4 regions of the Streptomyces sp. NPDC021749 genome follow, and region 1 is predicted to be linked to each of the others. Evidence: predicted binding sites of a transcription regulator. Region 1 holds the regulator's gene; each other region holds the start of a gene.
What was found. The regulator HrcA, encoded in region 1, represses chaperone genes, less so after heat shock. The targets are predictions, from matches to a motif close to TTNGCACTCNGNNNNNCNGAGTGCNAA.
Positions count from the first base shown of each region.

Region 1 (5,470 bases):
CAACTGGGCCACCACCGAAGCCGCCCGCTGCCGCCACAACGAGCTGTACTGGACCGGCGCCGACTGGTGGGGTGCCGGACCCGGGGCGCACAGCCACGTCGGCGGCGTCCGCTGGTGGAACGTGAAGCACCCCGGCGCCTACGCCCAGGCCCTGGCCGAGGGCCGCTCCCCGGGCGCCGGCCGCGAGCTCCTGGCCGACGAGGACCGCCGGGTGGAACGCATCCTGCTGGAACTGCGCCTGGCCGACGGCTGCCCGCTGGACATCCTCGCCCCGGCGGGCGCCCGGGCGGCGCAGCGGGCCCTCGCCGACGGGCTGCTGGAACCCGCCCCGTACGCGGCCGGGCGGGCCGTGCTGACCCTCCGGGGACGGCTGCTGGCTGACGCGATGGTGCGGGATCTGGTGGACTGACGGCCCACTGCGTCCGGCTCACCCAGCCGGCCGGCGTGGGTGGGGGAGCGGACTACCGGACCCAGCAGCTCACGGAGTTCGGCGCACCCCTTCCGCCGCCCCCGCCCGGCCCGGAGCCGGACACCGGCGCGTTCGGGTTCCTCCCGGGCGTCAGGCGGCCCCACCGACCGTGACGAAGTCGATCAACTCCTCGACCCGCCCGAGGAGTTCCGGCTCCAGATCCTTGTAGGACCGCACACACGACAGGATCCGCTGCCAGGCCGCCCCGGTGTTCTCCGGCCAGCCCAGCGCCCGGCACACGCCCGTCTTCCAGTCCTGGCCATGAGGGACGGACGGCCACTCCGCGATCCCCACGGACGCCGGCTTCACCGCCTCCCACACGTCGATGTACGGATGGCCGACCACGAGCACGTGCTCGCCCGTCACCCCGGCCGCGATCCGCGACTCCTTCGAACCCGGCACCAGATGGTCCACCAGCACGCCCAGCCGGGCGTCCGGACCGGGGGAGAAGCCGCGGACGATCGCCGGGAGGTCGTCGACGCCCTCCAGATACTCCACGACGACGCCCTCGATGCGCAGATCGTCGCCCCACACCCGCTCGACCAGCTCGGCGTCGTGCCGGCCCTCCACGTAGATGCGCCCGGCGCGTGCGACCCGGGCGCGGGCGCCGGGCACGGCGAGTGAACCCGATGCTGTACGGGCCGGGCCGCTCGGTGCCGCGGGCCGCTGCTGCGGCCGGACGAGGGTGACGACCCGCCCCTCCAGGAGGAAGCCGCGCGGGGGCATCGGGAACGCCCGGTGCTTGCCGAAGCGGTCCTCCAGCGTGACCGTCGTCCCCTCGGCGGTCTTCTCACAGCGGATCACCGCACCGCAGAAGCCCGAGCCGACCTCCTCGACGACGAGACCGGGATCGGCCGGGACCTCGGGCGCCGGCCGCTGCTTCTTCCAGGGCGGGGTGAGGTCGGGGCTGTAGCGCTTGCTCTGCATGGGCCCTTTCTACCGGGAAGACGCGTGCGGTCCGGGAAGAACGGCGCGAGCCGGTCAGGCGGACGGCGGGACGCCGAAGCGGGCCGCCAGGGCGTCGCGCTGGGCGCGGACGAAGGCGGCGTCCACCACGGCGCCGTGGCCGGGTACGTACCGCGCCTCGTCGCCGCCGAGCGCCAGCAGCCGGTCCAGCGCGGCGGGCCACTGCCGGGGCAGCGCGTCGGGTCCGGCGCTCGGCTCGCCGGACTCCTCGACCAGGTCGCCGCAGAAGACGATCTCCGGGTCGCCGTGCCGGCCCGGCACCAGGACGGCCAGGTCGTGGGCGGTGTGCCCGGGCCCGACGTTGGCGAGCAGCACCTGCCGGTCGCCGAGCTCGACGGTCAGCTGGCCGTGGACGTGATGGTGCGGCACGACCAGCAGATCGGCGGCCTCCGCGGCCGCGTCCCGGTCCACGCCGTGCCGGACCGCGTCGTGCCGCAGCGCGTCCTTGTCGCGCCGGAACAGCTCCGCCAGACCGGCCGCGCCGAACACCGCCACACCCGCGAAGGCGGCGGTGCCCAGCACATGATCGAAATGCGGGTGGGTGAGCGCGACATGCGTCACTTCCCGGCCCAGCACCCCGCGGATCGACCGGCGCAGGTCCGCGCCCTCGCGCAGGGTCGCGCCGGTGTCGACGATCATGACCCCGGACGACCCGGCGATCACCCCCGCGGTCGCGTCCCAGCCCGGCATACGGCGCCTGGCGACCCCGTCACCGAGCCGTTCCCACCCGGCCTCTTCCCAAGTCGTGCGCATACCGAGACGCTAGCTCCCTCGCGGTAGCGTTGCCCGGCAGAACGCCCGAACCCGGTCATCAGGTGAGTGCTCCGCGCGGCCACCCTTGCCGTGGTCGTGCTACCCGGCCGTACACTGGCTCAAGGTCTGGCACTCGGCCAGGGTGAGTGCCAGGAGAAAGACGAGACGGCGACGGCCGGCTGGAGGTGCGCGGGATGCTCAGTGAACGCAGGCTCGAAGTACTGCGCGCCATCGTCCAGGACTACGTCGGGACGGAGGAGCCGGTCGGCTCCAAGGCCCTCACAGAGCGCCATCGGCTCGGGGTCTCCCCGGCGACCGTCCGCAACGACATGGCGGCCCTGGAGGAAGAGGGCTACATCGCCCAGCCGCACACCAGTGCCGGGCGGATTCCGACCGACAAGGGGTACCGCCTCTTCGTCGACAAGCTGGCCGGTGTGAAGCCGCTGTCCAGCCCCGAGCGGCGGGCGATCCAGAACTTCCTCGACGGCGCGGTCGACCTCGACGACGTGGTGGGGCGCACGGTCCGGCTGCTGGCGCAGCTGACCCGGCAGGTCGCGGTCGTGCAGTACCCGTCCCTGACCCGGTCGACGGTGCGGCACGTCGAGCTGCTGGCGCTGGCCCCGGCCCGGCTGATGCTCGTCCTGATCACCGACACCGGCCGGGTCGAGCAGCGGCTCATCGACTGCCAGACGCCGTTCTCCGAGACCTCGCTGGCGGACCTGCGGGCGCGGCTGAACAGCCGGGTCGTGGGCCGCCGTTTCACGGATGTGCCCCAGTTGGTGCAGGATCTCCCGGAGTCCTTCGAGCAGGACGACCGCGGCACGGTCTCGACAGTGCTGTCGGTGTTGCTGGAAACTCTGGTGGAAGAGACCGAAGAGCGGCTGATGATCGGCGGCACCGCCAATCTCACGCGCTTCGGGCACGACTTCCCCCTGACCATCCGTCCGGTGCTGGAGGCGCTTGAGGAGCACGTGGTGCTGCTCAAGCTCCTCGGCGAAGCCAAGGACTCGGGCATGACCGTACGTATCGGGCATGAGAATGCCCATGAAGGCCTGACGTCCACATCGGTCGTCACGGTCGGCTACGGTTCGGGCGACGAGGCAGTCGCCAAACTCGGCGTGGTCGGACCGACCCGCATGGACTACCCCGGAACGATGGGAGCGGTACGCGCAGTGGCACGTTACGTCGGACAAATCCTCGCGGAGTCGTAAGTGGCCACGGATTACTACTCGGTCCTCGGCATCAGCCGTGACGCCTCGCAGGACCAGATCAAGAAGGCCTTCCGTCGGCTGGCGCGCGAGCTGCACCCGGACGTGAACCCGGACCCGAAGACCCAGGAGCGGTTCAAGGAGATCAACGCCGCTTACGAGGTCCTGTCGGATCCGCAGAAGAAGCAGGTCTACGACCTCGGCGGCGACCCGCTGTCGCAGTCCGGTGGCGGCGGTGGCGCGGGCGGCTTCGGCGCCGGCTTCGGCAACTTCTCCGACATCATGGACGCGTTCTTCGGCACGGCCTCGCAGCGCGGTCCGCGCTCGCGCACCCGCCGTGGCCAGGACGCCATGATCCGGCTCGACGTCGAGCTGAACGAGGCGGCCTTCGGCACGACCAAGGACCTCCAGGTCGACACCGCCGTGGTGTGCACGACCTGCAGCGGCGAGGGCGCTGCCCCCGGCACCTCGGCGCAGACCTGTGACATGTGCCGCGGCCGCGGTGAGGTCTCGCAGGTCACCCGGTCCTTCCTGGGCCAGGTCATGACCTCCCGCCCCTGCCCGCAGTGCCAGGGCTTCGGCACGGTCGTGCCGACGCCGTGCCCGGAGTGCGCGGGCGACGGCCGGATCCGCTCCCGCCGTACGCTGACCGTCAAGATCCCGGCCGGTGTCGACAACGGCACCCGGATCCAGCTCGCCGGCGAGGGCGAGGTCGGCCCCGGCGGCGGCCCGGCCGGCGACCTCTACGTCGAGATCCACGAGCTGCCGCACCCGGTCTTCCAGCGGCGCGGCGACGATCTGCACTGCACGGTCACCATCCCGATGACGGCGGCGGCGCTGGGGACGAAGTGCCCGCTGGAGACGCTGGACGGGGTGGAGGAGATCGACGTCCGGCCCGGCACGCAGTCCGGCCAGTCGATCCCGCTGCACCAGCGCGGCGTGACCCATCTGCGCGGCAACGGCCGGGGCGACCTGATCGTCCACGTCGAGGTCCAGACCCCGACCAAGCTCGACCCGGAGCAGGAGGAGCTGCTGCGGCGGCTCGCCAAGCTGCGCGGCGAGGAACGCCCCACGGGCCAGTTCCAGCCGGGCCAGCAGGGACTGTTCTCGCGCCTGAAGGACGCGTTCAACGGGCGGTAGCGGCAGGCCGCGCGTGAGCGGTCGGCAGGGCCGCGGGTGAGTCGGAGCGCGCCAGATCGCGGGTGCCGGGCGGAATGCGGAATATCCGCCCGGCACCCCGTCGTTGTGGCCCCGCAGGGGGCGTTCGTGACCCCTACGGGATCTGTTCGACCAACCCCTACTAGGCCCACCCAAGCCCGCCCCAGGCCCGCCGGCCGCCCCGTCCCCCCGCCCGGCCCCTGATGCGGGGCGCGGGGGCATGCCGTGACACGATGTGGTCATGCCCAGCGCACTGACCGATCTCTGCCGCTACCCGATCGTGCAGGCCCCCATGGCGGGCGGCGGTTCGGGTCCCGAACTGGCCGCCGCCGTCTGTGGCGCCGGTGGTCTCGGCTTCCTCGCCGCCGGCTACAAGACCGCCGACGGCATGTACCAGGAGATCAAACAGCTGCGGTCGCTGACCGACCGGCCCTTCGGCGTCAACCTCTTCATGCCGCAGCCGTCGCTCGCCGACCACTCCGCCATCGAGGCGTACCGCGAGCAGCTCGCCGGTGAGGCCGCGTGGTACGAGACCGAGCTCGGCGACACCGACGGGCCCACCGACGACGGCTACGAGGCCAAGCTCGCGATCCTGCGCGAGGACCCGGTGCCGGTGGTGTCCTTCACCTTCGGCTGCCCCTCGCGTGCGGTCCTCGACTCCTTCGCCCGGGTCGGCACGTACACCGTCGTCACGGCCACCACGGCGGCCGAGGCCCAGGCCGCGCAGTGGTCGGGTGCGGACGCCGTCTGTGTGCAGGGCGTGGAGGCGGGCGGCCACCAGAGCACCCACCGCGACGATCCGCACGCCGACGGGACCGGCGCGGGGCTGGGCCTGCTGGCGCTGCTCGGGCAGGTCCGGGAGGCCGTGCAGATCCCGGTGATCGCCGCCGGCGGGCTGATGCGCGGGGCGCAGATC
Region 1 covers NZ_JBFACE010000003.1:62,266-67,735, forward strand. Annotated here, with positions in the region: gene hemW (radical SAM family heme chaperone HemW) at 1-409, shown strand, start outside; gene AB0G35_RS03910 (DUF3097 domain-containing protein) at 560-1,396, opposite strand; gene AB0G35_RS03915 (MBL fold metallo-hydrolase) at 1,451-2,188, opposite strand; gene hrcA (heat-inducible transcriptional repressor HrcA) at 2,383-3,399, shown strand; gene dnaJ (molecular chaperone DnaJ) at 3,400-4,536, shown strand; gene AB0G35_RS03930 (nitronate monooxygenase) at 4,796-5,470, shown strand, end outside.

Region 2 (5,470 bases), on a different contig from region 1:
AGCGCGGAGCGGGTGACCTTGGCCGGGTCGATGATGCCCTCGGCGACCATGTCGACGTACTCGCCGGTGGCGGCGTTCAGACCGTGGCCGACGGCCAGGTTGCGCACCTTCTCCACCACGACGCCGCCCTCAAGGCCGGCGTTGACCGAGATCTGCTTCAGCGGGGCCTCCAGGGCCAGCTTCACAGCCGCGGCACCGGTGGCCTCGTCGCCCTCCAGCTCGATCTTCTCGAAGACCGAGGAGGCCTGCAGCAGGGCCACGCCACCGCCGGCGACGATGCCCTCCTCGACGGCCGCCTTCGCGTTGCGGACGGCGTCCTCGATGCGGTGCTTGCGCTCCTTGAGCTCGACCTCGGTGGCGGCACCGGCCTTGATGACCGCGACACCGCCGGCGAGCTTCGCCAGGCGCTCCTGCAGCTTCTCGCGGTCGTAGTCGGAGTCGCTGTTCTCGATCTCGGCGCGGATCTGGTTGACCCGGCCCTGGACCTGCTCGCTGTCACCGGCACCGTCGACGATGGTGGTCTCGTCCTTGGTGATGACGACCTTGCGGGCGCGGCCGAGCAGGTCGAGACCGGCGTTCTCCAGCTTGAGGCCGACCTCCTCGGAGATGACGGTGCCACCGGTGAGGATGGCGATGTCGCCGAGCATGGCCTTGCGGCGGTCACCGAAGCCCGGGGCCTTGACGGCGACGGACTTGAAGGTGCCACGGATCTTGTTGACGACCAGGGTCGACAGGGCCTCGCCCTCGACGTCCTCGGCGATGATCAGCAGCGGCTTGCCGGACTGCATGACCTTCTCCAGGAGCGGCAGCAGGTCCTTCACGTTGCCGATCTTGGAGTTGACGATGAGGATGTACGGGTCGTCGAGCGACGCCTCCATACGCTCCATGTCGGTGGCGAAGTACGCCGAGATGTAGCCCTTGTCGAAGCGCATACCCTCGGTGAGCTCCAGCTCCAGACCGAAGGTCTGGGACTCCTCGACGGTGATGACGCCTTCCTTGCCGACCTTGTCCATGGCCTCGGCGATCAGCTCGCCGATCTGGGTGTCGGCGGCGGAGATGGAGGCGGTGGAGGCGATCTGCTCCTTGGTCTCCACGTCCTTGGCCTGCTCCAGCAGGGCGGCGGAGACGGCCTCGACGGCCTTCTCGATACCGCGCTTGAGGGCCATCGGGTTGGCGCCGGCGGCGACGTTGCGCAGGCCCTCGCGGACCAGAGCCTGGGCCAGGACGGTCGCGGTCGTCGTGCCGTCACCGGCGACGTCGTCCGTCTTCTTCGCGACCTCCTTGACCAGCTCGGCGCCGATCTTCTCGTACGGGTCCTCGAGCTCGATCTCCTTGGCGATGGACACACCATCGTTGGTGATCGTGGGGGCGCCCCACTTCTTCTCGAGGACGACGTTGCGGCCCTTGGGGCCGAGGGTGACCTTGACGGCGTCGGCGAGCTGGTTCATCCCGCGCTCGAGACCGCGCCGTGCCTCCTCGTCGAACGCGATGATCTTGGCCATGTGAAGTGGTCCTCCCGGACTGGGGTGGATTGCTCCGGACCGCGCTGGCGCCCGCGACGGACGACCTGCAGACCTGTTGTGGTTCCTTGCCCCACCCGGCCTGCGGGCCTCACCGACCCGGTCCTTCATTGTCACTCTCACTCGGAGAGTGCTAACGCCAATGATTAGCACTCGGGCCATGCGAGTGCAAGCCGCCCGGGGGCGACGTTGGGGGGTGATGGCCGGGCAACGGGTGGGCGCAAGCCGCCCGAAGGGCGTCGTTGGGGGGCGGCGGCCGGGCGACGGGTGGGCGCAAGCCGCCCGAAGGACTGAGGGCAGTCGGGCGACGGCAGAAGGCCCGTACCCCTTCAGGGGTACGGGCCTTCACAACGCAGCAGTCGGTCGGCGCCTCAGCCGGCCACCCGGACCATGTCCGCCTGCGGCCCCTTCTGGCCCTGCGAGATCTCGAACTCGACCCGCTGGCCCTCCTCAAGGGTGCGGTAGCCGTCCATCTGGATCGCGCTGTAGTGGACGAATACATCCGCACCACCGTCGACCGCGATGAAGCCGTACCCCTTCTCCGCGTTGAACCACTTGACGGTGCCCTGAGCCATGCCTAACTCCCCTATTACTGGCCCTTGCGCAGGACCGCACTCCGCGGACCCGGGTCAGACCTCACCCCGCGAAAGGCCCGTGGGGTGTGCGCCGGAACGCGTCGACCGCCGCTGAATGTATCTGGACCGATGCCCAGCGCAACAGGTCAATCGGACGAGAATTCTGGCGCCGGAGAATCGGCTATATGCGGCGAAATCGCGATTCTCCCGGGCAAGCCTGGCCGGGCATAGGGGTGCCTAACCGGCAAATGCCGCACACACTTTGAGCACAACTCAGCATGGATTCTTATGCGCTCGGCATACCCGGGGACATATACAGCGAGGAGATCGCCACAATGTTATCCCCTTTAACGAAACGGAATTGCCCCGTCCGTTTTTGATGGACGGGGCAATTCCGGTCAAGCAGGGGAAGAGATGGCGCAAATCCGCGCCTGTTCTCTCAACATCCGGACGCCGCGCGCCCGTAAGAACGCGCGGCCGGCCCGGACGGAAGGTCAGCAGCCTCCGGCGACCGCGGGGATGATCGAGACGCCCGCGCCGTCCGGCGTCGGCGTCTCCAGCCCCTGCTCGAAGCGGACGTCGTCGTCGTTGACGTAGACGTTCACGAAGCGGCGCAGCTTGCCGGCGTCGTCGAGCACCCGGGCCGCGATGCCCTGGTGGTTCTCCTCCAGATCGGCGATCACCTCGGAGAGGGTCGCGCCCTCGGCGGTGACCTCGGCCTCGCCGCCGGTGTACGTGCGGAGGATGGTGGGGATGCGGACCGTGACGCTCATGGTTCTGCCTTCCGGACAGGGATTACGGAGTACGTGTGCGAAGGACGGCGCGGACTCAGCCGGCCAGGCCGGCCGCGCGGAACGCGTCCAGGTTCGGACGGATCGTGGCCGTCGGCCCGGTGGTCGGCGCGACCGCGTCCAGCGTCTTCAGGCCGTCACCCGTATTGAGGACAACGGTGGTCAGCGCCGGGTCGAGCAGCCCCTCCTCGATGAGCTTCCTGGTCACACCGACGGTCACCCCGCCCGCGGTCTCCGCGAAGATGCCCTCCGTCCGGGCCAGCAGCTTGATCGCGTCCACGACCTGCTCGTCGTCGACGTCCTCCACCGCACCGCCGGTACGGCGCGCGATGTCCAGTACGTACGGACCGTCCGCCGGGTTGCCGATCGCCAGCGACTTGGCGATGGTGTTCGGCTTCTGCGGGCGCACGACGTCATGCCCGGCCTTGAAGGCCGTCGACACCGGCGAGCAGCCCTCCGCCTGGGCACCGAAGATCTTGTACGGCTTGTCCTCGACCAGCCCGAGGGCGATCAGCTCCTTGAGGCCCTTGTCGATCTTCGTCAGCTGGGAGCCGGACGCGATCGGGATGACGATCTGGTCCGGCAGCTGCCAGCCGAGCTGCTCGCAGATCTCGTAGGCAAGGGTCTTGGAACCCTCGCCGTAGTAGGGCCGCAGGTTGACGTTGACGAAGCCCCAGCCCTCGCCGAGCGGGTCGCCGATGAGCTCCGAGCAGAAGCGGTTGACGTCGTCGTAGTTGCCCTCGATGCCGACCAGGTCACCGCCGTAGATCGCGGCCATGACGACCTTGCCGGCCTCCAGGTCGTGCGGGATGAAGACGCAGGACTTGAAGCCCGCGCGGCGCGCCGCGGCGCCGACCGCACCGGCGAGGTTGCCGGTCGAGGAGCAGGACAGGGTCGTGAAGCCGAAGGCGCGGGCGGCCTCGACGGCGATCGCGACGACGCGGTCCTTGAAGGAGTGGGTCGGGTTGCCGGAGTCGTCCTTGACGTACAGGCCGCCGGTGACGCCGAGCTCGGCGGCGAGCCGGTCGGCCTTGACGAGCTTGGTGAAGCCGGGGTTGAGGTTCGGCTTCTCGGCCACGTCGGCGGGGACCGGGAGCAGCGGGGCGTAGCGCCAGATGTTGTCCGGGCCGGCCTCGATCTGCTTCCTCAGGGCCTCAGGGTCGCCGCTCGGCAGGTCGTAGGCGACTTCGAGCGGCCCGAAACAGCTGGCACAGGCGAAGATCGGGCCGAGGTCGAAGCGCTCACCGCACTCCCGGCAGGACAACGCGACGGCGGGGCCCAGAGCGACGGGAGTGGGGTTTGCGGTGGTTTCGGTGACTTGCACAGCCATGGAGGCGAGGCCCTTTCTCCTCATCTTCCTCGCGGCGCATCTCGTCGCGAGACGGATTTGGCACCTTCCCTAGCCGGGAGCCTCGGCGCGCTGGACGCGGAGACCGACTGGAGGGTTGCCGGGGCTTCAACGGGCCGTATCCCTCTGCCCCTCTGGATGAGCGGTATGGCGCTGGGACGAAACCCAGGCGTTTGTCGCGTGGCGACCCCGGCATGCGAGGGTCATCCGCGTTGTTCAAGACTGTAACCGAAGGCACTGACAGTTGAGATAGTCGTCCGAACCGCGAGATGGATCACACGATGGACCACATAGCGACCGCTGCACCGGCGGCCACCGAGGAGTCGTAAACGTGCTGGAAGAGGTGGAGCGCTGGCTGCGCAGTCGCTCGTGGTCGGCTGCCGATCGCCCATTGGAGCAGCTGCTGGCGGCCAAGCGCCAGACGGGCCGTACGGTCAGTGTCGTCCTGCCCGCGCTGGACGAGGAGGCCACGGTCGGCGCGATCGTGGCGACGATCCGTGCCGAGCTGATGACCGACGCCGTCCCGCTGGTCGACGAGCTGGTGGTGCTGGATTCCGGGTCCACGGACCGGACGGCCGACGTCGCGGCGGCGGCCGGTGCCAAGGTCGTCCACCGTGACGCGGTGCTGCCGCGGCTCCCCGTCGTCCCCGGCAAGGGCGAGGTGCTGTGGCGCTCGCTTCTCGCGACCACCGGCGACATCGTCTGCTTCGTCGACGCCGATCTGCGCGAGTTCTCCGCGACCTTCGTCGCCGGGATCGTCGGGCCGCTGCTGACCGATCCGGACCTGCAGTTCGTCAAGGCGATGTACGACCGCCCGCTGGAGACCGGGGGCGAGGGTGCGGGGCCGGGCCAGGGCGGCCGGGTCACCGAACTCGTCGCCCGTCCGCTGCTCAACCTCCACTGGCCGCAGCTGGCCGGCTTCGTCCAGCCGCTGGGCGGCGAGTACGCGGCCCGCCGTTCGCTGCTGGAGCGGCTGCCCTTCCCGGTCGGCTACGGCGTCGAGCTGGGCCTGCTCGTCGACGCACTGCACACCGTCGGCCTGGACGCCCTCGCCCAGGTGGACGTCGGCGTACGCAAGCACCGCCATCAGGACGGCCAGGCCCTCGGCAGGATGGCCGCCGCGATCTACCGCACCGCCCAACTCCGCCTGGCCCGCGGCCACTTGGTGCGGCCCCGGCTCACCCAGTTCGACCGCGGCGAGGCGGGCTTCGTGCCCCGGACCACGGACGTGGACAC
Region 2 covers NZ_JBFACE010000017.1:135,301-140,770, reverse strand. Annotated here, with positions in the region: gene groL (chaperonin GroEL) at 1-1,502, opposite strand, end outside; gene AB0G35_RS19240 (cold-shock protein) at 1,892-2,095, opposite strand; gene AB0G35_RS19235 (MoaD/ThiS family protein) at 2,590-2,868, opposite strand; gene thrC (threonine synthase) at 2,924-4,216, opposite strand; SAM riboswitch class I at 4,234-4,379, opposite strand; gene AB0G35_RS19225 (glucosyl-3-phosphoglycerate synthase) at 4,566-5,470, shown strand, end outside.
Region 2: the regulator HrcA is predicted to act here: its motif matches at 1,667-1,693, upstream of groL (chaperonin GroEL).

Region 3 (5,470 bases), on a different contig from region 1:
TCGGGTTGATCACGCCCTTGACCACGGCGTTCACGATGTTCGTGAAGGCCGCACCGACGACCACCGCGACCGCGAGTTCGATGACGTTGCCCCGCATCAGGAAATCCTTGAACCCCTGCAGGACGCCCTTGCTCTCGCTCACCTGACAGCCTCTTTCCACGCTCACGACGCTCACCACGGACGGTGCACGAACAATCAGCACCGCAACTTACGGCAGGGCACGGCAGAGATGTCCAGCCGGGCAGTACGAACCAGCGATCGGCCAGTGCGTCAGTGCGGGGCTGGCGGAAGGGCTTCGGTTTCGTCCGGTGGAGCGGTCCGGCGGTTCCGGTGCGGGCGGCACGCCACCGTTGGCGCGACCGACGTAACCGGCCCCGGTCTCCCGCGGCAGGTGCCCCGCCGCTCGCAGCAGTCTCGCGGGCGGTGTACGGAGAAGCCACTCGATCTTTGGGCATGGCTACCGCCCTCCCAGGGCCGCCGCCGACGGGCAGCCCGTCGCGGGTAAGGCTCGTACGGCTCCGTACGAGGCCGCACCGGCCAGTGCTGCGGCGGCCATCGCCAGACCGGCGATCAGCATCCGGCGCGGCCCGGCCCGGCCCCATCCACGTCTGCCGCCGCCGGGCCGTACCGGTGGAAAGTGGGGCACTTCACACCGTGGGGGAGTGGGGAGCGGTGGCGACGGGAGAGCGGAGGAGAGACCAGCAGAGGGAGTGGTCAGCGGGGAGTACGGCGTGGTGGGCATGGTGGTACCGCCTGGGTGAGGGGCTCTTCTCGGCTCTGGTTTGAGAGGCCGGATGAGCCTGGTGGAATCGGCGAGGACCACCGTGCCGTATCGCGCCCGTACCTGCTGAGGCCTGTGGAGAAGCTCCGGGATGTGGATAACTTCGCCACTCGGGTGGGGGACGAGAGCAGGACGGACGGGGATGGGGACGGGGACGGGCCGGGGCAAGGCGGCCGCGTCCGGCGCCTCCCCGGCCGGCGTCTTATGGCCCCAGAGGGCCCGGCCGGCCCGGCGTCTCACGGCTCCAGGGGCCCCGGCCCGTCAGGCGCCCTACGGCAGTTCCAGGCGCCTTACGGCAGTTCGATGCCCAGGTCCCAGCCCGCGTGGGCGTCGGCGCAGACGCAGGTGCGGTCGGTGGTCTGCGGCAGGGCGGCGACCGCGTCGAAGAGGACCTCGCGAAGCCGTCCGACGTTCTGGGCGAAGACCTGGAGGACTTCCTCGTGGGAGACGCCGTCGCCGGTCTCGGTGCCCGCGTCCAGGTCGGTGACCAGGGTCAACGAGGTGTAGCAGAGGCTCAGTTCGCGGGCCAGGACGGCCTCGGGGTGGCCGGTCATGCCGACCACCGACCAGCCCTGAGCGGCATGCCAGCGGGATTCGGCGCGGGTCGAGAAGCGCGGGCCCTCGATGACGACGAGCGTGCCGCCGTCGACCGGCTCCCAGTCGCGGCCGCGGGCGGCGGCGAGGGCGGCCTGGCGGCCGGCGGGGCAGTACGGGTCGGCGAACGTCAGGTGGACGACGTTGGGGACGCTCCCGTCGGGCAGCGGCTCGCCGTCGAAGTAGGTCTGGACGCGGGCCTTGGTGCGGTCCACGAGCTGGTCGGGTACCAGCAGTGTGCCGGGGCCGTATTCGGGGCGCAGCCCGCCGACCGCGCACGGGCCGAGGACCTGACGTACGCCGAGCGAGCGCAGCGCCCACAGGTTGGCGCGGTAGTTGATGCGGTGCGGCGGGAGACGGTGCTCGCGGCCGTGCCGGGGGAGGAAGGCGACCTGGCGGCCGGCGATCTCGCCGAGGAACACCGAGTCGCTGGGGCGACCGTAGGGGGTATCGACGGTGATCTCGGTCACGTCGTCGAGGAAGGAGTAGAAGCCCGAACCGCCGATTACGCCTATTTCCGCGTCAGCCATGGCGGTCACCTTAGCGGGGCCGGCCAGCGCGATGACTGCCGTCCTCGGAAGCGGATGAGTAACAGGCCTCACCCCCGGAGCGGACGCGCAGCCGGCTCCGTCCCCCGGAGGCGCGCATGTACCAGGCCCTACTCCCGGAGCGGTCACACGGCAGGCTCCGCCCCCCCGAAGTGGACATACAGCGGACCCCGCCATCCGGTGACGGCGGGGTCCGGGGATGTTTGTGCTGCCGGTGCTTCCGGTCAGGCCGCGGAGCTGGTGCTCGACGCGCTGCCGGTGGACGACGTGGCGGCCGGCTTGCTGTCGGAGCTGCTCGACGAGGAGCTGGCGGAGTCCGAGGACGACGTCGTGCTCGACGAGGAGGAGCTCTTCGCGGGGCTGCTGCTGGACGACGAGCCGCGGCTGTCGTTGCGGTAGAAGCCGGAGCCCTTGAAGACGATGCCGACCGCGGAGAACACCTTCTTGAGGCGTCCGTTGCAGCTGGGGCACTCCGTAAGCGCGTCGTCGGTGAACTTCTGCACCGCCTCAAGGCCCTCGCCGCACGCGGTGCACTGGTACTGGTAGGTCGGCACTTGACTTCCTCCTGGCACTCTCACTCGATGAGTGCTAACGACGCTCCATATTGCAGTATTCCGGCGCGTCAGTCCACTGCGACCGGGCAGACGGTGACCGACCCCACGTCCGGGGCCTGTCCGCAACGGAAGCCCGAGGGCGTTCGCCGGCTCCCGCCCGAGGTCCGTCCCGTCAGGCGTTCGCCAGCTCCCGCCCGCGGTCCCCGGTCGCCGTGCCGGTCTCCGTCGCAGAGTCCGTGTCCGTGCCGGTCTCCGGCGCCGTGCCCGGCAGGTCCGACCCGGTCACCACGGACGAGGTGCGCGGCAGCAGGTGGGCGCGGAGGGCCAGCAGGACCACCAGGGCCAGGGCGGTGCCGGCCAGGGGGACCAGGAAGCCGCTGCTGGGGCCGAAGCGGTCGGTGAGCTGGCCGGCGGAGGTGGCGGCAGCGGCCTGGCCCAGGGCGACCGCGCCGGTCAGCCAGGTGAAGGCCTCGGTGCGGGCGGCGGCCGGGACCAGGGACTCGACCAGGGTGTAGCCGGTGATCAGGGCGGGGGCGATGCAGAGGCCGACGACCAGGCCGACGGCGCCCAGCAGCGGTACCGCGGTCACCGCCCACAGCGGGGTGGTGGCCAGCGCCAGCAGCCCGTAGGCGACCAGCAGCCGGCGGCGCGGGCCGACCTTCCAGGCGACGGCACCGCAGACGATCCCGGCGAGCATGTTGCCGCCGGCGAAGATGCCGTAGAGCAGGCCGTTGATGCCGGGCTGGCCGATGGACTGCGTGAACGCGGTCAGCGAGACCTGCATGCCGCCGAAGACGGCGCCGATGCCGAGGAACGCCACGATCAGGACGCGGACGCCGGGGACCGACAGGGCCGAGACGCGCGGGCGGTCGTCGGCCTGCGCCCGGTGGACGGCCGGCTGGGTACGGCGCTGGGAGGCGAAGAGCAGGCCGCCGGCCAGGGTCAGCGCGGCCTCGGCGACCAGGCCGGCGGCCGGGTGGATGCCGGTGCACAGCGCGGTCGCCAGGACCGGGCCGACCACGAAAGTGAACTCGTCGGTGACCGACTCGAAGGCGGCCGCCGTCGGCATCAGCGGGCTGCCGCCGAGCCGGGCCGCCCAGCGGGCCCGCACCATCGGGCCGACCTGCGGAGTCGAGGCGCCCGTGGGGACGGCCACGGCGAGCAGCGCCCACAGGGGGGCGTGCGCCAGGGCCAGGCTGATCAGCGCCGCGACGCCGGCGGTGTGCACGAGGATGCCGGGGATCAGCACCGCGCGCTGGCCGAAACGGTCGGCGAGCTTGCCGCTCTGCGGGGCGAACAGCGCCATCGAGACGCCGGTGGTGGCCGAGACCGCGCCGGCGGTGCCGTAGGAGCCGGTGGTGGACTGGACGAGCAGGACGATGCCGATGGTCAGCATCGCGAACGGCTGCCGGGCCAGGAAGCCGGGCAGGAGGAAGGTCCACGCACCAGGGGTGCGGAGCAGTTGTCCGTAACCGGGACGGGATTGCTTGACCGCGGATGCCACGGCCGGGCCTTTCTGCCGCCTGGTAGCGCGTCGTCCGCGAGGTCGTCACGGGTACGCGCCGAGAGCTGTCCTCTCGCGCTGGACCGAGTGATACCGCGTGGTCCGCACCCCGAGAGGGTGGCTGCAGGTGGCAGGGGACCGCGGCCGCCGAGCGGTCGCGCCAGCTCTGCATCAGGCAGAGGTGGTTCGTCGTTGTTCCTTCTTGATTGTACAGGTCCCAGCGGCTGGGGCCCTGGGATTGGTCAGAGCTCCAGCCGCTTTTCCTTGGGTTTCTTGGAGATGTCCGCCACATTCGGGGGAAGCCCGCCATGCCGGTGTACCGGCGTCAGTGCCAGCCGTGGCCGCGCCGCCGCGGGGCGGCGCCGGTGCCCAGCCAGCCGGCCAGCTTGCCGCCCTGGGAGACCGCCTGCAGTCGCCGCTCGGCCGCGTCGCGCACCGGGTCCGTGGCGACCACCAGCAGCTCGTCGCCGCGCCGCAGCACGGTCGTCGGGGAGGGCACGAAACTGGAGCCGTCCCGGACGACGAGGGTGACCGCGGCGCCCGCCGGCATCCGCAGTTCGCCGACCTCGACGCCGTGCATCCGGGAGCCCGGCCCGATGGACGTCGACAGCAGATGGCCGCGCAGCCGCTCCAGTGGTGCGGACTCGATGCCCAGGTCGGCGGGCTCCTCGCCGTCGCCCAGCCGGAGGTGCCGGGCGAGCCAGGGCAGGGTCGGCCCCTGGATCAGGGTGTAGACCACGACGAGGACGAAGACGATGTTGAAGACGCCCTCGCTGCCGGGGACGGCGCTCACCATCGGGATGGTGGCCAGCACGATGGGGACCGCGCCGCGCAGGCCGGCCCACGACAGCAGGGCCTTCTCCCGCCAGGGCACCCGGAACGGCAGCAGCGAGACGAACACCGACGTCGGGCGGGCGACGAGGGTGAGGATCATGCCGATGACCAGGGCCGGCACCACGTCGTCGAGGAGGTTGTGCGGGGTGACCAGCAGGCCCAGCAGGACGAACATGCCGATCTGGCCGAGCCAGCCGAGCCCCTCGGCGAAGCCGCGGGTGGCCGGGGCGTGCGGCAGCTTGGCGTTGCCGAGGATCATCGCGGCCAGATAGACGGCGAGGAAGCCCGAGCCGTGCGCCAGGGCGCCGGCGGCGTAGGCGGCGACCGCGATGGCCATGACGGCGATGGGGTAGAGGCCGGAGGCCGGCAGCGCCACGTGCCGCATGCCGTAGGCGCCGAGCCAGCCGATCGCCAGGCCGAGCGCGGCGCCGATCGCCAGCTCCAGGGTGATCTTGCCGAGGAGGACGTACCAGTGGTCGACCGGTCCCGCGGTGGAGAAGGCGACGACCAGGATGACCACCGGGGCGTCGTTGAAGCCGGACTCCGCTTCGAGGACACCCGTCAGCCGGGCGGGCAGCGGCACGCTGCGCAGGACGGAGAAGACCGCCGCGGCGTCCGTGGACGAGACCACGGCGCCGATCAGCAGCGCCTGCCG
Region 3 covers NZ_JBFACE010000005.1:70,258-75,727, forward strand. Annotated here, with positions in the region: gene mscL (large conductance mechanosensitive channel protein MscL) at 1-142, opposite strand, end outside; gene AB0G35_RS06745 (S-methyl-5'-thioadenosine phosphorylase) at 1,072-1,905, opposite strand; gene AB0G35_RS06750 (FmdB family zinc ribbon protein) at 2,148-2,477, opposite strand; gene AB0G35_RS06755 (MFS transporter) at 2,650-3,981, opposite strand; gene AB0G35_RS06760 (potassium/proton antiporter) at 4,307-5,470, opposite strand, start outside.
Region 3: the regulator HrcA is predicted to act here: its motif matches at 2,489-2,515, upstream of AB0G35_RS06750 (FmdB family zinc ribbon protein).

Region 4 (5,470 bases), on a different contig from region 1:
GTCCGGCCAGCCGTGCCGCGCGGTGCGCGGCGACCGCGGCGCGGGTGGACTGCTCGACCCCGTTCGGCGTGAAGTACATCCGCTGCGCGTCGGCCCCGAACTTCGCCGCCGCCCGCTGCCGGAGCCGCGCCTGGGTGAGCGCGGCGGAGACGAGCGGCGCGGCGTGCGTCCGGCGCAGCCGGGTCGCTGCCGCCAGCTCGTCGGCGGGGTCGTGATCCCGCAGCTCCTCCAGCAGGGCTTGCCCTTCCGGGGCGAGGAGGGCGGCGAAATCGTCGGGGGCGTGGTCGTCCGTCACGGGGTCATTGTCTCCCCACGTTCCGCTGCGCTTGGCTGCTCCCCCACGTACCTGTCCGCGGCGCCGCGGGGCGTCTGGCCGTGCCGCCTGCGGCGGGCTGGTGGTGGTCGGGTGCGGTTCCGGCCCTCCAGACGTCGTCCTCCGGCCCAGCCCCCCCGTAGGGGGAAGGAAACGGCCGGTGGGGGCGCACGTCTCCGGCGTACGCGTCCGCAGCGAACGGAATCACGCCCGCCCCCCCCACGAGCAGTGGGGAGCAACGGCGAGCAAGCCCCGCGGCGGGACAGCCGGGTACGTGGGAGGCACCGCAAAGCGCAGCGCTAGCGCACCGGCTCGCGTCGCTTTTGGGCGTGGTCGCTGATCCGTAGCAGCACCGCGACCATCACCCAGTTCGCGACCAGGGACGAGCCGCCCTTGGCCAGGAAGGGGAGTGCCTTGCCCGTGAGGGGGATGAGGCCGGTGACGCCGCCGGAGACGACGAAGACCTGGAGCAGCAGGGCGCCGGCGAGGCCGACCGCGAGGAGTTTGCTGAAGGGGTCGCGGGCGGTCAGCCCCACCCGTAGGCCGCGCTGGGCGAGCAGGACGTAGAGCATCAGGACGGCCATCACCCCGGCGAGGCCGAGTTCCTCGCCGACGGTGGTGAGGATGAAGTCGCTGTTGCCGGCGAAGCCGATCAGTTCGGGGTGGCCCTGGCCCAGTCCGGTGCCGCTGATGCCGCCGCTGCCGAAGCTGAACAGTGCCTGGCCGAGCTGGTTGGACATCCCCTCGCGCATGCCCTCCTTGGTGAAGGCGCGCATGGGGTCCAGCCAGGCGGTGACCCGGCCGTGCACATGCGGTTCGAGGGAGCCGACGACGGCCGCGCCGACCGTGGCCATCAGCAGACCGCACACCACCCAGCTGGTGCGGCCGGTGGCCATGTAGAGCATGATCACGAAGACGCCGAAGAAGATCAGCGAGGTGCCCAGGTCGCGTTCGAAGACCAGCACCAGCAGGCTGATCACCCAGATCGTGAAGATCGGGGCGAGCTGGCGTCCCGGGGGCAGCTGGACGCCCATGACGCGGCGGCCGGCCAGCGCCAGCGCGTCGCGGTTGACGGTGAGGTAGCCGGCGAAGAACACCGAGATCATGATCTTCACGAACTCGCCGGGCTGGAGCGACAGCGGCCCGAGCAGGATCCACCGCTTCGCGCCGTACATGTCCGCACCGAAGAAGGCCGGCGCCATCAGGAGCACCAGCGCGACCACCATCGTCAGGTAGATGTAGCGCTGCAGGATGCGGTGGTCGCGCAGCACCAGCAGGATGACGATGCAGACCGCCACCCCGATCACCGTCCACACCAGCTGCCCGCTGGCCGCCTCGGCGATCTTCAGGCGGGGGGTCTGGGCGTACGTGAGGTCCAGGCGGTGCAGCAGGACCAGGCCGATCCCGGTCAGCAGCGTCGCCAGCGGCAGGATCAGCGGATCGGCGCGCGGCGCGAAGCGGCGCAGGACCAGGTGCGGGACCAGCGCCACGAAGAGCATGCTGACCGCGAAGCCGGGCAGTCCGCCGGGCAGCCGGCCGGTCATCGACAGGCCGGTGTACGCGTAGCCGAAGACGGCGATCGCGACGACGAGGGCGAGCAGCCGGGCCTCGGTCCTCCGGCGGTTCGGTGCCTGGGCGAGCGCGGCGAACGTCATGGTGCGTTCGGCATCGCTCTCCGGCTCCCCGGCCGCCCGGGAAGCACTGGTCAGTCCACGCACGGGTTCCTCCGCCATCGATGGTCAGTGCCGCCGGGCCGGAACCGGGTCGCGCATGTCGTACACGTCGCGTACGTGGCGCGCGCGGCACGCGTGGTGCACATCGCGTACGGCGCACCGGTCACATATGTCGCACACATCGCATACGACGCACGCGGCGGGCACGGTTCACCGGCTCGGCGGTCGGGGAGGTAGACGAAGCAGCCGGTGGCGTGGTTGCGAGGTAAGGGGAAGGTGTGTCCGATTTGGCAGGGATCCACCGCGGCCGTTCTCCTGGCGCGGGGGGCGGTGGTCAACCCGCGCCACAGGAAGCACCCCCGCCGCGCTGGCACTCCGCTTGACCGAGTGCTAACCGCGTCATAGTCTCGGCGTTGGCACTCTCCGAGGGGGAGTGCCAGACACACAGCGACGGGCAGGTCCGGCACCCGCGACGACGGATCCACCTGGTCGCCACCTCAGACAGTTAACCCCGTGAGATCTCCGAAGGGGGAGGTCGGATCGTGACGACCGCCAGCTCCAAGGTTGCCATCAAGCCGCTTGAGGACCGCATCGTGGTCCAGCCGCTCGACGCCGAGCAGACCACGGCTTCGGGCCTGGTCATTCCGGACACCGCCAAGGAGAAGCCCCAGGAGGGCGTCGTCCTGGCCGTGGGCCCGGGCCGCTTCGAGGACGGCAAGCGCGTCGAGCTCGACGTCACCGTTGGCGACGTCGTGCTTTACAGCAAGTACGGCGGCACCGAGGTGAAGTACAACAACGAGGAGTACCTCGTCCTCTCGGCCCGCGACGTTCTCGCGATCGTCGAGAAGTAAGTCACCGGTTTTGCCGTGATCTGCGCCCCTGGTTCCCGAGTCTGAACAACCCGGGGCAGGGGCGCAGTTCCGTTTGAGACAGCGGTCCCCACTGCGTGCCGAGGATCGCAATGAGAGGACTTGAAGCAACCCATGGCGAAGATCCTGAAGTTCGACGAGGACGCCCGTCGCGCCCTTGAGCGCGGCGTCAACAAGCTTGCCGACACGGTCAAGGTGACGATCGGCCCCAAGGGCCGCAACGTCGTCATCGACAAGAAGTTCGGCGCCCCGACCATCACCAACGACGGTGTCACCATCGCCCGTGAGGTCGAGGTCGACGACCCGTACGAGAACCTGGGCGCCCAGCTCGTCAAGGAGGTGGCGACCAAGACCAACGACATCGCGGGTGACGGCACCACCACCGCCACCGTGCTGGCCCAGGCGCTGGTCCGCGAGGGCCTCCGCAACGTCGCCGCGGGTGCTTCCCCGGCCGCCCTGAAGAAGGGCATCGACGCCGCCGTCAAGGCCGTGTCCGAGGAGCTCCTCGCGACCGCCCGGCCGATCGACGACAAGACCGACATCGCCGCGGTGGCCGGGCTGTCCGCGCAGGACAAGCAGGTCGGCGAGCTCATCGCCGAGGCGATGGACAAGGTCGGCAAGGACGGTGTGATCACCGTCGAGGAGTCCAACACCTTCGGCCTGGAGCTGGACTTCACCGAGGGCATGGCCTTCGACAAGGGCTACCTCTCGCCGTACATGGTCACCGACCAGGAGCGGATGGAGGCCGTCCTTGAGGACCCCTACATCCTGATCCACCAGGGCAAGATCGCCTCGATCCAGGACCTGCTGCCGCTGCTGGAGAAGGTCATCCAGGCCGGCGCCTCGAAGCCGCTGCTGATCATCGCCGAGGACGTCGAGGGCGAGGCCCTGTCGACCCTGGTCGTCAACAAGATCCGCGGCACCTTCAACGCGGTGGCCGTCAAGGCCCCCGGCTTCGGTGACCGCCGCAAGGCGATGCTCGGCGACATGGCCACCCTCACCGGTGCCACCGTCATCGCCGAGGAGGTCGGCCTCAAGCTCGACCAGGCCGGTCTGGACGTGCTGGGCACCGCCCGCCGCGTGACCGTCACCAAGGACGACACCACCATCGTCGACGGCGGTGGCAAGGCCGAGGACGTCGCCGGCCGCGTCGCCCAGATCAAGGCCGAGATCGAGACCACCGACTCGGACTGGGACCGCGAGAAGCTCCAGGAGCGCCTCGCCAAGCTCGCCGGCGGCGTGTGCGTCATCCGCGTGGGTGCGGCCACCGAGGTCGAGCTCAAGGAGAAGAAGCACCGTCTGGAGGACGCCATCTCCGCGACCCGCGCCGCGGTCGAGGAGGGCATCGTCTCCGGTGGTGGCTCCGCTCTGGTCCACGCCGCCAAGGTGCTGGACGGCTCCCTCGGCAAGGAGGGCGACGAGGCCACCGGTGTCGCCGTCGTCCGCCGCGCCGTCGTCGAGCCGCTGCGCTGGATCGCGGAGAACGCGGGCCTGGAGGGCTACGTCATCACCGCGAAGGTCGCCGAGCAGGACAAGGGCAACGGCTTCAACGCCGCCACCGGCGAGTACGGCGACCTGGTCAAGGCCGGCGTCATCGACCCGGTGAAGGTCACCCGCTCCGCCCTGGAGAACGCCGCCTCCATCGCGTCGCTGCTCCTGACGACCGAGACCCTGGTCGTCGAGAAGCCCGCCGAGGAGGAGTCCGCCGAGGCCGGTCACGGCCACGGCCACGCGCACTGACGCGTCCCACGGGCCGGGGGCGGCGCCCCGCCGTCCCTCGCTGACCACCCGAACCCGGTCCCGCTTCGGCGGGGCCGGGTTCGGCGTTTTGCGGTGCGGTTCTTGTGCCGGCCGGGCCTGCCGTGCACCTGTGCGTCCTGGCGGGGCTGGTCGGGGAGAGGTGCGGGCCGTGGTGGGCGTGCCGGTCCGGTGGGACGGTTGGGTCGGGGCGGCTCAGGCCGAGTGGTGCAGGTGCTCCGGGCGGACGGGGTCGGTGAACGGGAGACCGTGGGCGTAGCGTTCGAGGGCGTCCAGGGCGTGGTCGGCGAGGCGGTGGAGTTCGGAGCCGAGGGAGCCGGCGACGTGCGGGGTGAGCAGGACGTTCGGCAAGTCGTACAACGGCGAGTCGGCGGGCGGGGGTTCGGGGTCGGTGACGTCCAGGACGGCGTTGAGGCGGCCGGTGAGCAGTTCGGGCAGCAGGGCCGCCTCGTCGACGAGTGAGCCGCGGGCGGTGTTGATCAGGGTCGCCCCGTCGGGCATCAGGGCCAGCTCCCGGGCGCCGAGCGTATGGCGGGTCGCGGGGAGCTGCGGGGCGTGCACGGTGACGACGTCGCTGTCCGCGCACAGCGTGCCCAGCGGTACCGGCCGGGCGCCCAGACGGGCGGCCTCTGCGGCGCCGACGTACGGATCGTGCAGCAGTACCCGCAGGTCGAAGGGGCGCAGCAGTTCGATGACGCGGCGTCCGATGCGGGAGGCGCCGATGACGCCGACGGTGCGGTGGTAGTTGCCGGCGCCGGCGAGTTCCCGCTGCCAGTCGTGCGGGCCGCGCAGAGCGCGGTAACGGTGCGCGGAGTGCAGCACGCGCTTGTTGGCGAGCAGGATCGCGGCGAGTGTGT
Region 4 covers NZ_JBFACE010000016.1:91,267-96,736, forward strand. Annotated here, with positions in the region: gene AB0G35_RS18220 (class I SAM-dependent methyltransferase) at 1-295, opposite strand, end outside; gene AB0G35_RS18225 (FtsW/RodA/SpoVE family cell cycle protein) at 613-1,968, opposite strand; gene groES (co-chaperone GroES) at 2,529-2,837, shown strand; gene groL (chaperonin GroEL) at 2,970-4,595, shown strand; gene AB0G35_RS18240 (hydroxyacid dehydrogenase) at 4,809-5,470, opposite strand, start outside.
Region 4: the regulator HrcA is predicted to act here: its motif matches at 2,354-2,380, upstream of groES (co-chaperone GroES).